Regions from separate parts of the Streptomyces sp. NPDC058691 genome, predicted to be linked through region 2. Evidence: riboswitches for the same ligand, from Rfam matches in the RefSeq annotation. Region 2 holds a riboswitch; each other region holds the start of a gene.

What was found. Region 2 has a riboswitch for cyclic di-AMP ahead of ACFWVC_RS16415 (M23 family metallopeptidase). Riboswitches for the same ligand answer to the same signal wherever they lie in the genome.
Region 1: linked by a shared signal. The riboswitch ahead of ACFWVC_RS19795 (M23 family metallopeptidase) and the one ahead of ACFWVC_RS16415 (M23 family metallopeptidase) in region 2 are both predicted to bind cyclic di-AMP.
Region 3: linked by a shared signal. The riboswitch ahead of ACFWVC_RS04640 (C40 family peptidase) and the one ahead of ACFWVC_RS16415 (M23 family metallopeptidase) in region 2 are both predicted to bind cyclic di-AMP.

What each region holds. Positions count from the first base shown of each region.
Region 1 covers NZ_JBHXSO010000026.1:20,433-23,695, forward strand. The annotation lists gene ACFWVC_RS19790 (M16 family metallopeptidase) at 1-719, shown strand, start outside; cyclic di-AMP (ydaO/yuaA leader) riboswitch at 1,113-1,276, shown strand; gene ACFWVC_RS19795 (M23 family metallopeptidase) at 1,292-2,089, shown strand; gene ACFWVC_RS19800 (GntR family transcriptional regulator) at 2,335-3,045, shown strand; gene ACFWVC_RS19805 (HPr family phosphocarrier protein) at 3,248-3,263, opposite strand, start outside.
Region 2 covers NZ_JBHXSO010000020.1:47,629-50,891, reverse strand. The annotation lists gene ACFWVC_RS16430 (helix-turn-helix domain-containing protein) at 1-193, opposite strand, end outside; gene ACFWVC_RS16425 (hypothetical protein) at 354-992, opposite strand; gene ACFWVC_RS16420 (hypothetical protein) at 1,007-1,186, opposite strand; cyclic di-AMP (ydaO/yuaA leader) riboswitch at 1,990-2,129, shown strand; gene ACFWVC_RS16415 (M23 family metallopeptidase) at 2,141-3,263, shown strand, end outside.
Region 3 covers NZ_JBHXSO010000004.1:115,144-118,406, forward strand. The annotation lists gene ACFWVC_RS04630 (ATP-dependent Clp protease proteolytic subunit) at 1-618, shown strand, start outside; gene ACFWVC_RS04635 (hypothetical protein) at 625-930, shown strand; cyclic di-AMP (ydaO/yuaA leader) riboswitch at 1,315-1,474, shown strand; gene ACFWVC_RS04640 (C40 family peptidase) at 1,479-1,952, shown strand; gene ACFWVC_RS04645 (GNAT family N-acetyltransferase) at 2,024-2,665, shown strand; gene ACFWVC_RS04650 (ATP-binding protein) at 2,814-3,251, opposite strand.

The DNA of each region.
Region 1 (3,263 bases), on a different contig from region 2:
CGCTGCTCGGCAGCACCCTGGGGGAGTGGAGCGGCAAGCCCGCCGAGCGCCGCCCGCTGCCCGCGATCACCGCGGACGACACCGCGCGCGTGATCGTCGTCGACCGGCCGGGCTCCGTCCAGACCCAGGTGCTCATCGGGCGCACGGGCTCGGACCGCCACGACCCGGTCTGGCCGGCCCAGGTGCTCGGCACGTACTGCCTCGGCGGCACGTTGACCTCGCGCCTCGACCGTGTGCTGCGGGAGGAGAAGGGCTACACCTACGGCGTCCGCGCCTTCGGGCAGGTCCTGCTCTCCACGCCGGAGGGCACCGGCATCTCGCTGCTCGGCATCAGCGGCTCCGTGGCGACCGACGTCACCGCGCCCGCGCTGGCCGACACCTGGCAGGTGCTGCGCACCCTGGCGGCCGACGGGCTCACCGACGAGGAGCGGGACGTCGCCGTCCAGAACCTCGTGGGTGTCGCGCCGCTGCGCTACGAGACGGCCTCGGCCGTCGCCGGCACCTTCGCCGACCAGGTCGAGCAGTTCCTGCCCGACGACTTCCAGGCGCGGCTGTACGAGCGCCTGGCGGCCACCGGCACGGTCGAGGCCACGGCGGCGGCCGTCGCCGCGTTCCCGCTGGACCGGCTCGTGGTCGTGCTGGTCGGTGACGCCTCCGCGATCGCCGACCCGGTCCGCGAACTCGGCATCGGCCCGGTGACGGTCGTCACGGGCGCCTGACCCCACCCGCCCACCCCGCGGCCCCGGACGCCCCAGCGGCGCCCGGGGCCGCGTGCTGCGCGGCGGTCCCGCCGAGGGTGAGCCGGACCGGCGCCGACTGGAGGCCGGGGCCGGTCGCGAAGGGCCCCCGCCCCCGGCGCCTGCCCTGCGGGGCAGGACGGTGACGTCCGTCACGTCCCCTGGCAGCGGGTCCGCGGCGGAGGCGCGGAGGGTGCGTCGTGGTCCGTGCACACCGACGCCGGCCTGCGAAGACGTGGCTTTCAAGGCAGTTGGCGCCAGTTGGGCGGCAGTGTGGCATCCCGCACAAAAGGCCGGATTTTTTTGGAGCGGCCGAGGGGGCGCGGTTAGCGTCCTCGGGTTGTCCGGCGGAATCAGCCGCCTCCCGCGGCACCGGAGCAACGATCGCCGAGTCCCCGTCGGGCGTGAGCCTGGGGAGCCGGGGACCCACGTAAGTCGTCCCCCTGGGGTGAATCGGGCCCGCCCTCACCGGGGCGCCCGTAGGAGACCTTCCTGCTCCGAACCCGTCAGCTAACCCGGTAGGCGAGAAGGAAGGAAAGGATCTCCGCCTGCCCATGGCGTCATTCACCATACGTACCACCGTCGCCTGCGCCGCCGCGCTCACCGCCGTCACCACCGGCACACTCACCGCCTCCGCCCAGGCCGCGGACGCCGACCGCTCCGCGTTCGCCAAGTGCGCCGCCGTCAGCGGCGAACTGGCGGCCCACCTCGCGGAGCAGGCGGAAGCCCAGCACAAGGCGGCGGTCACCGCGGCGAAGAAGGCCAAGAAGCAGCACGCGGCGCACGTCGCGGACGTGATGAAGGAGCGGGCGGCCAAGAAGGCCGAGGCGGTCAGGGCCGCCAAGGCCGCCAAGGCGAAGGCCGCCGCCAAGCACCGCGCCGAGGCGCGGGCCGCGGCCCGCGGTGGCGCGGCGCACGCCTCGCGCTCGCACGGCCGCACGTCCCTGACGTCCTGGATGCTGCCGGTGCACGGCGGCATCGGCACCCCGTACCACGCGACCAGCAGCCTGTGGTCGTCCGGCTACCACACGGGCGTGGACTTCCAGGCGGCCACCGGCACCCCGGTGCACGCCGTCGGCGCCGGCACGGTCGTCCAGGCCGGCTGGGGCGGCAGCTACGGCAACAACGTCGTGATCCGGCACGCGGACGGCATGTACACCCAATACGGCCACCTGTCCTCGATCGGCGTCTCGGTCGGCCAGACGGTCTCCGCGGGCACGCGGATCGGCCTGTCGGGCGCCACGGGCAACGTGACCGGCCCGCACCTGCACTTCGAGGCCCGGACCACCCCGGAGTACGGCTCCGACGTCGACCCGGTGTCCTACCTGCGCTCCCACGGCGTTCTCTTCTGACGGTCCCGACGGTCCCGACCGTCCTGACTGTCCCTGGCCTTCCCGGCCTCCCAGTCCACCTCCCTCCCCCCACCCGAAGGCCCCGGTTCCCCCCGCCGGGGCCTTCGGCATGCCCGGAGGTGTGTCCAAAAACGCTCCATGAATTCAGGGCCGCCGCCGGAATCGGCCGCGTACTGGAATAGAGTCGCCACGGAAACGCCGGCACCTGCGTTACGCGGAAATTAAGCAGCAGTCGTCGGCAGCAAATGGAAGGAACCGGCGATGTGGGACCGGACGTGAACGGGACGGGCGGCGCGGGGCGCCGTATCTCCGCCCAGGCGGTGTGCACGGCGATCCGTGACGACATCATCAGCGGGCACTTCGCGCCGGGCAGCCGGCTGACCGAGGAGCAGCTCGCCAAGCGCTACGGGGTGTCGCGGGTCCCGGTCCGCGAGGCGCTGCGCACCCTGGAGTCCGAGGGCTTCGTCCGTACCCGCCGGCACGCCGGCGCTTCCGTGGCCGAGCCCACCGACCAGGAAGCCGCGGACCTGCTGGAGATCCGCGGCCTGCTGGAGCCGCTGGGCGCCGCGCGCGCTGCCCAGCGGCGTACGGAGGCGCACGTCAAGGTGTTGCGCGGACTCGTACGGCTCGGACAGGAACGTTCCGCGCAGGGGCAGTTGTCCGATCTGCCGGCGCTGGACGGCTGGTTTCACGAGACGCTGGCGCAGGCCTCGGGAAGCCCCACGCTGGTGGCGCTGCTGACGCAGCTGCGACACAAGATCGCCTGGGTCTACGCGGTCGACTCGCCGGGCCGCGCGGTGGAGTCCTGGGAGGAGCACGGATCCGTCGTGGACGCCGTCGCCCGCGGGGACGCGGAGCGCGCACGCACGGTGATGGCCGACCACGTGGAGCGCGCCACCTCGGTGCACCGGCTGCGCCGCCCGGAGCGCGCGGGCCGCGGTGCGCCCCCTCGGTGAGGAATTGGAAACATGCCGTACACACAGCGAGCGGTCACGTTTAACAGTAGTGCCGTATACAACTGGGAGAATAGGGCCGCACTGTAATTCGCGCGCCTGATTCCGCCGTGTGCCGCGCCGAATTCGACAGCTGCGCGAAAAAACCCGGGCCGCGAAATCCGGTCGGATTTCGCGGCCCGGGCTCACATATCCGGCGACCGGGTCACACGGTCTCGGGA
Region 2 (3,263 bases):
AGACATTCTGGTGCCGGCCCTGCTCCAAACGGGTGTAGGAGTCGGTGCTCACCCCGGCGAGCCGCGCCAGCTCCTCCCGCCGCAGCCCCGGCACCCTGCGCGCCGTGCGGCTGACCGCCACCCCCGCGTCCTGAGGGCTCAGACGCGCCCTGCGGGTCCGCAGGAACTCCCTGAGCTCGGCGTTGTGCTCCATGTCCTTCAGTATGGGCGGCCGGTCATGCCTCCGCCCGGCTTCGCGTCCCCGCCCAGGTCGCGGGCTTTGCGCGGGGGGTTCTGGCGGGGCTTCTGGCGAGGGCTTCGGCGCGGTGCCGGCCCTGGGCGTGCGCGGCGTGCGCGTCATCCCGGGGGAGGAGCTAGAGGCCGTCCTCCAGGTGCCGGAGGCGTTCCTGGAAGTGGTCGAGGCGGGCACGCAGGGCAGCGGCCTCGGCGGCGAGCTCCTGGCGGAGAGGAGGGGTGTCGGCAGGCTGCGGGGCCTCGCCGGTGACGTTGACGCCGGCGCCGGCGAGCCGGCCGAAGTCCGCCGGGCGCAGCACCCACAGGCCGGCCGCGCAAGCGTGGCAAAGGGCCTGGAGGGCGCGCCAGCCCGGCAGGCCGGTGCCGGCGCGCACGAAGACCCGCGCCGGGCGGCCGCAGCGGCAGGCCGCCATGCGGACGGTACGCACCCGCTGGCGGGCGTAGCGCATGCCGCGTTCGTACCGGGTGTACTCGCCCAGCACGCTGACCTGCAGGATCACCGCGTCACCGCAGTCCGTGGCGCAGGTCAGCGCTTGCGCCTCGGCGGCGGTGTGCAGGCAGTAGAAGCCGCAGTCGCAGCCCCGTCCCGGGCTGGCGTGCCGCCTCCCGTAGCCGCACCGGGCGTCGTCCAGGACGCCGTACACGATGCGCCCGCCGAGGGAGACGCCACGGAAGCCGACGCGCGTACCGTCCGCGGAGAGCATCGGGAAGGCCAGCTTCCAGCCCGTCGGCGGCACCGCCGTCCGCTCCTCCGGCAAGCGGCGCCCGATCCTCACCGGACCGCGGCCTCGGCGGTCCCGGTCCCCAGTGCCGCGGTGACGTCCGTCTTCGGGGCCGTCACGGCCGTCACGGGCGTGGGGGCCGTCGCGTCCTCGATCTCCCTCACGAAGCCGGGCGGCTCCTCGCCGGTCTCCTCCGCGTAGCCCTTGGCCAGTGCCTTGCCCAGCTTCATGCCAGCCTCCAAGATCGGGCGAATCCGCCGTACTCGGGCATGATGACGCACCCGCTCGGCCGTCGCATAGGGGGCGTGGGGGCTCCCCGCCGCTCGCGGACGGCTCCGGATGTGCGCCCGTGCCGCCCCGCGACGGGCGGCAGGCGGACGAGGCGACGAGCCGTGTGTGCGGGAGTGATTGATGTGCCGGAGTGGCCGACGGCACAGCGCCGCGCAGTGGGTCCCGGACCGCCACGAAGCCTAACATGCCCTGATTCGGCTTATTTTGCCCATCACTCGGGATAGACCATGCGGAGTCGAAGATGTCAAGGGTGACGATCCTCACGGCCCCGCCGCATGGTGCTCGGAATACCTGAGGGGCCGCGCTGTCGGCCCGTCGCCCGCCGCCCCCGGCCGCTCCACCCTCCGGCGGTGCCCGCCGCTCTCCGCCTGGCGCCCTGCGGCGGCCGTCCGCAGTGTCACGTTCACCGGCGATCCGTGGCTTGAAGTGCATCGCAGGCTCATGCCGCGAGCCGGCGCGGACTCCGCCGTGCGGCGTCTCGGGACCCGCCCGGAACGGGTGTTGGGCGGCTGGGATGCAGGGTGACCCTCACTCCCCGTGAGCAGATCACTCCCTTCCGCATAACGACTGATGCACACTCACATCTCCCGCAGGTCACGGCAGTCACAGCGGAATGTACCGATCTGCCCTTTCCATCCCCATAGATTCCCCGTGTGAACTCGCCGAAGCGGCTTGGAATTGGCTGCCGCCTCTATTAACGTTCGATAACGCAGCGCGGTCACCCGTCGCCCGCCAGGGCGGCGCCGTGCGCTTGCTGAATCCCGTTCGCGGGAACCGGGGAACCACTTCCTGGGGTGAATCGGGGGCCTTTCACGGTCCTCGTAGGGGACCTTCCTGCTCCGAACCCGTCAGCTAACCCGGTAGGCGAGAAGGAAGGAAAGGAGTGCGCCCGCGTGGCGTCGAACAAGCCTGCCCTGATACCCGGACAACAGCAGCAAGGAACCGGGTACACCAACCCCGAGTGGGACACCGCCGAGTGGAACATGGCCGCCGGCTGGAATCCCCCGGCCACCGAGCAGGCTCCGCCGACGAAGAACGCGATAGACGGCTGGGACACCGCGGAGTGGAACTTCGCCGCGGGCTGGGTCGAGGAGGCCCTCGCCGCGGCCCCCGCCCCGGGGCCCGTTGCCGAACCCGTCGCGCCTGTCACGCCCGTCGCCCCCGTGCCCGAGCCGCGCAGCGCGGTTGAAGCCGCCGCCTTCCTCGACGAGGCGTACGGCACCCGCGAAGCGGACACGGACCACGACACGGACCTCCGGGACGCGCACGTCGCCCAGCCCTTCCCCTCGTTCGGCGAGCCGGAGGCGGCCACCGAGCCGTGGAACCCCACCGAGGAGTCCACCGCCCCCGTCCGCGGCCGGCACCGGGTGGCCAAGCAGCGCGGCCTGAGCCGTGGTTCGGCGGTCTTCGGCGTCGCGGCCGTCGCCGTGCTCGGCGTCGGCGGCGTCGCGACCGCCGAGGGCAAGAACCCGCTCCCGGTCTCCCTTCCCAACATCCCCGAGGTGTCCAAGGTGCCCGGGCTCGGCGCCCTGGTCGACAGCGAGCCCGCTGCCAAGCCCGTCGCCCAGGCCCTGAGCCCGGACGCCGGCGAGACGCTGCGCACCCGCATCCTGGACCAGGCCCAGCAGCAGCGGAACGCCGCCGACGAGGCGGCGCGGTCCGCCGCGCAGCAGCAGGCCGCCGCCAAGGCGGCCAAGGCCGCCGCCGCGCAGCAGGTGCGCGAGGAGGCCGCCGCCAAGAAGAAGGCCGCCGCGGAGGCCGCGAAGAAGGCCGAGGCCGCCCGGCTGGCAGAGCTCGCCAAGAGCTACATGCTGCCGCTGACCTCGTACACCCTCACCGCGAGCTTCGGGCAGTCCAGCTCCCTGTGGGCCAACACCCACACCGGCCAGGACTTCGCCGCCCCGACCGGCACCCCGGCCAAGGCCATCCACAGCGGCACCATCACCGAGGCCGGCTGGGCGGGTTCGTACGGCTACCGCATCATCCTGACGCTCGACGACGGCACCCAGCTCTGGT
Region 3 (3,263 bases), on a different contig from region 2:
GTCCTGCCCGAGTTCACCGAGCGCACCAGTGAGGGTGTGCACTCCCTGGATCCGTACTCCAAGCTGCTCCGGGAACGGATCGTGCTGCTGGGCACGCCCATCGACGACACGTCCGCCAACGACGTCATCGCCCAGCTGATCCACCTCGAGAGCGCCGCCCCGGAGCAGGACATCTCGCTCTACATCAACTCCCCCGGCGGGTCGCTCACCGCCATGACGGCGATCTACGACACCATGCAGTTCGTCAACTGCGACGTCTCGACCGTGTGCGTCGGCCAGGCCGCGTCGGCCGCGGCCGTGCTACTGGCGGCCGGGACTCCGGGCAAGCGGCTGGCGACTCCCCACTCGCGGGTACTGATCCATCAGCCCTCCTTCCCGGAGGCCGTCCAGGGCACCACCGCCGACCTCGAAATCCAGGCCAGGGAACTACTGCGCAGTCGTGACCAGTTGGAGGAACTGCTGGTTCGGCACACCGGACGGGACGCGGAGCGGATCCGGGCCGACATCGAGCGCGACATGATCCTCGACGCCCCGTCCGCGCTCGCGTACGGACTGGTGGACCGGCTCACCGTCAGCCGCAAGGGCGACGGCGGGACCGGCCCGCGCGCCGTGCGGTGACCGGCCGTGCTGCCCGAACTGCCGCCGCTGCCCGCCCTGACCCGCGCGGAGGGCGAACTCATCGACACATATCTGGAGGTCGTGGATCTGCTGGGGAGGATCAACCCCGCCCGCGTCCGGGACACCTACGGCGCGCTGCGGGCCGCCCAGGCCCTGGCGGGACGCGCGGCGGAGCTGCGCGACGCGCTGACCACGATGCACCTGCGGGGGGAGAGCGAGCTGCACACCACGACGATCGAGCGCGCCCTGCGCGTGCTCGACGGGGAGCGGCGTACCCGGCTGGTCACCCTGCCCCTTCCACCGTCGCACTGACGGACCGTCATCTTGAGTCGACGTCAGATCGGGTCATCCACCGGTCTGTCACGCGGCGCCACAGGCTCGACACGAAGTAGCACCGAATGGACTCGCCCGATCGTTGTACGTCACGTCGACACGCGAACGGTCCCGACTTGCGCGCTTCGGCCGCACACAACCGGAATCTGACGCTCCATCGCAGGTGTTCGACTGGTTTCGAGTCGTCAGACGGCACTCCTGAGACCCGAGTCCACCCGAATAGGTGAGTCGTGAAGAGACTCACATTCGACCGGATGAGCTATGTCCTGACCAGTTCTGTGAGTAACCATCCCTTCGACGACAAGCCCCCGTCATCCGGCGGGGCGGTCCGCGCGGACGCCGAGTCCTGCCGCCGTCGCGGACGCCAGGTCGACACCGAACGCAACGGCAGGAGCGGAGGACCCGAGTACGACGGGACCGGCCCACGGGCCGATTCCTTGGGGTGAAGCCGCACCAGCGGCCGGGCATCTTCGCCTGCCCGAACCCGACAGGTCATCCTTCGCAGGCGGACGACGAAGGGTTTGCGCATGATCGCGCCATCAGCCATGTCCGCGGTTCTCTCCCGGCTCGGGGCGGTCTCCGCCCTCACGGCGGCCGCCGTCGCCGGTCCCGCGGTCCTGCCGGACATGGCCCAGCACGCCGAAGCCGTGACGATCCGGGCCAAGGCACTGAAGGTCGCGGCGTCGAAGAAGGGCTCCCCCTACCGGTACGGGGCCACCGGCCCCCGCAGTTTCGACTGCTCCGGCCTGACGCTCTACTCCTTCAAGAAGGTGGGCAGGAAACTGCCCCGCACCGCCGCCGCGCAGTACAACAGCACACGCCACATCCACCGTTCCGACCGCACCCGCGGTGACCTGGTGTTCTTCCACTACGGGAGCAGCATCTACCACGTCGGGATATACGCGGGGCACGGGCGGATCTGGCACTCCCCCAAACCCGGCGGCCGGGTGCGGCTGGAGAAGATCTGGACCCGCAGCGTCTGGTACGGCCGTGTGAAGTGACCCGGCGCCGCGGGGTCCCGGGCCGCCCACCCGGGGGCCCCGCGGCGTACCGGCCCGGCTAGCGTGGGGCCATGACGCTGCAGCAGTTGCTCGCCGATGCCGCCAAGGGCGTCCTCCCGCCCGCCGACGGCTCGGTGACGATCGTGCCGCAGCCCTCGGCACGCGACGCGGGCGTCCTGGCCTTCACGGCGCATTCCGTGGTCTTCGCCGACGCCGACCCCGGGCGCATCCGGGAGCTGCTCCCGCCCGGCGACCTGTCGGCACCGCTCAACCCGCCGTTCCTGACCGCCCTGTGCGGGCTGCTCGGGCGCCGGGTGAACAACATCGACCTGCTGGCGACGGCCACCGCCCTGCCCGGCCCGCCGGCCGGACCCCCGCTCGCCCTGCGGGAGACCACCGGCCGCGAGCATCCCCGCGCCGCGCGGGCGCTGCGGCACCGGGACGAGGTACGCGTGTGGACGGTCCCGGGCGGCACGGTGCTCATCGGGCGCGGAGTGGCGGGCCGGTGGGAGATGGCCGTCGAGGTCGAGCCCGCGGCACGCGGCGCCGGGCTCGGCCGCCGGCTGGCCTTGGAGGCGCGCCGTCTGGTGCCGGGCGGCGAGACGCTGTGGGCGCAGATCGCCCCGGGCAACGCGGCGAGCGTACGGGCACTGCTGGCGGCCGGCTTCACGCCCGTCGGCGCCGAGGCGCTGCTGGTGCCCGCACACGACTGAGCGCCTCAGGGCCGGGCACCGGCCGGCAGCTCCGCGCCCAGGGCCGCCCGCATGCCGCCGCCGGCGCCCTGGTCAGTGCGGGGCTCGGGTGGGTCTGGTGCCCAGGATGACGGCGGAGTCCCCGGTGGTGCCCCTCGGGGCGCGGCGTTCACTCCACCGGGGCGGCAGCCGCCACCCACGGCAGGGTGATCCAGACGGTCTTGCCGCCATCGACGGTGGGCGTGACATGGAGCCGGCCCCCGGCCTCGGCCGTGAGATGACGGATGATCACCATGCCGCGGCCGTTGTCCTGCTGGACGGCGGCCGGCAGCCGCTGGGGCCAGCGGGGGTGGCTGTCGGTGACCCCGATCCGCAACTGCTCGTCGCGGTCGAGCCGGACGTCGAGGGTGAAGGTGGGCGACTGGCCGAGGGTGTGCAGCACGGCGTTGGTGGCGAGTTCGGAGACGATCAGCCGGACGGCGTCGGCGGGCGACGAGTCCTCCGTCATCCCCCACTCCGCCAACAGGTCGCGCACATAACGACGGGCCGTGGGTACCGAGGCAGGGTCGCTCGGCAGGGTGACGGATGCTTCCTGGTGGTCTGCCATGGCGACGCTGTC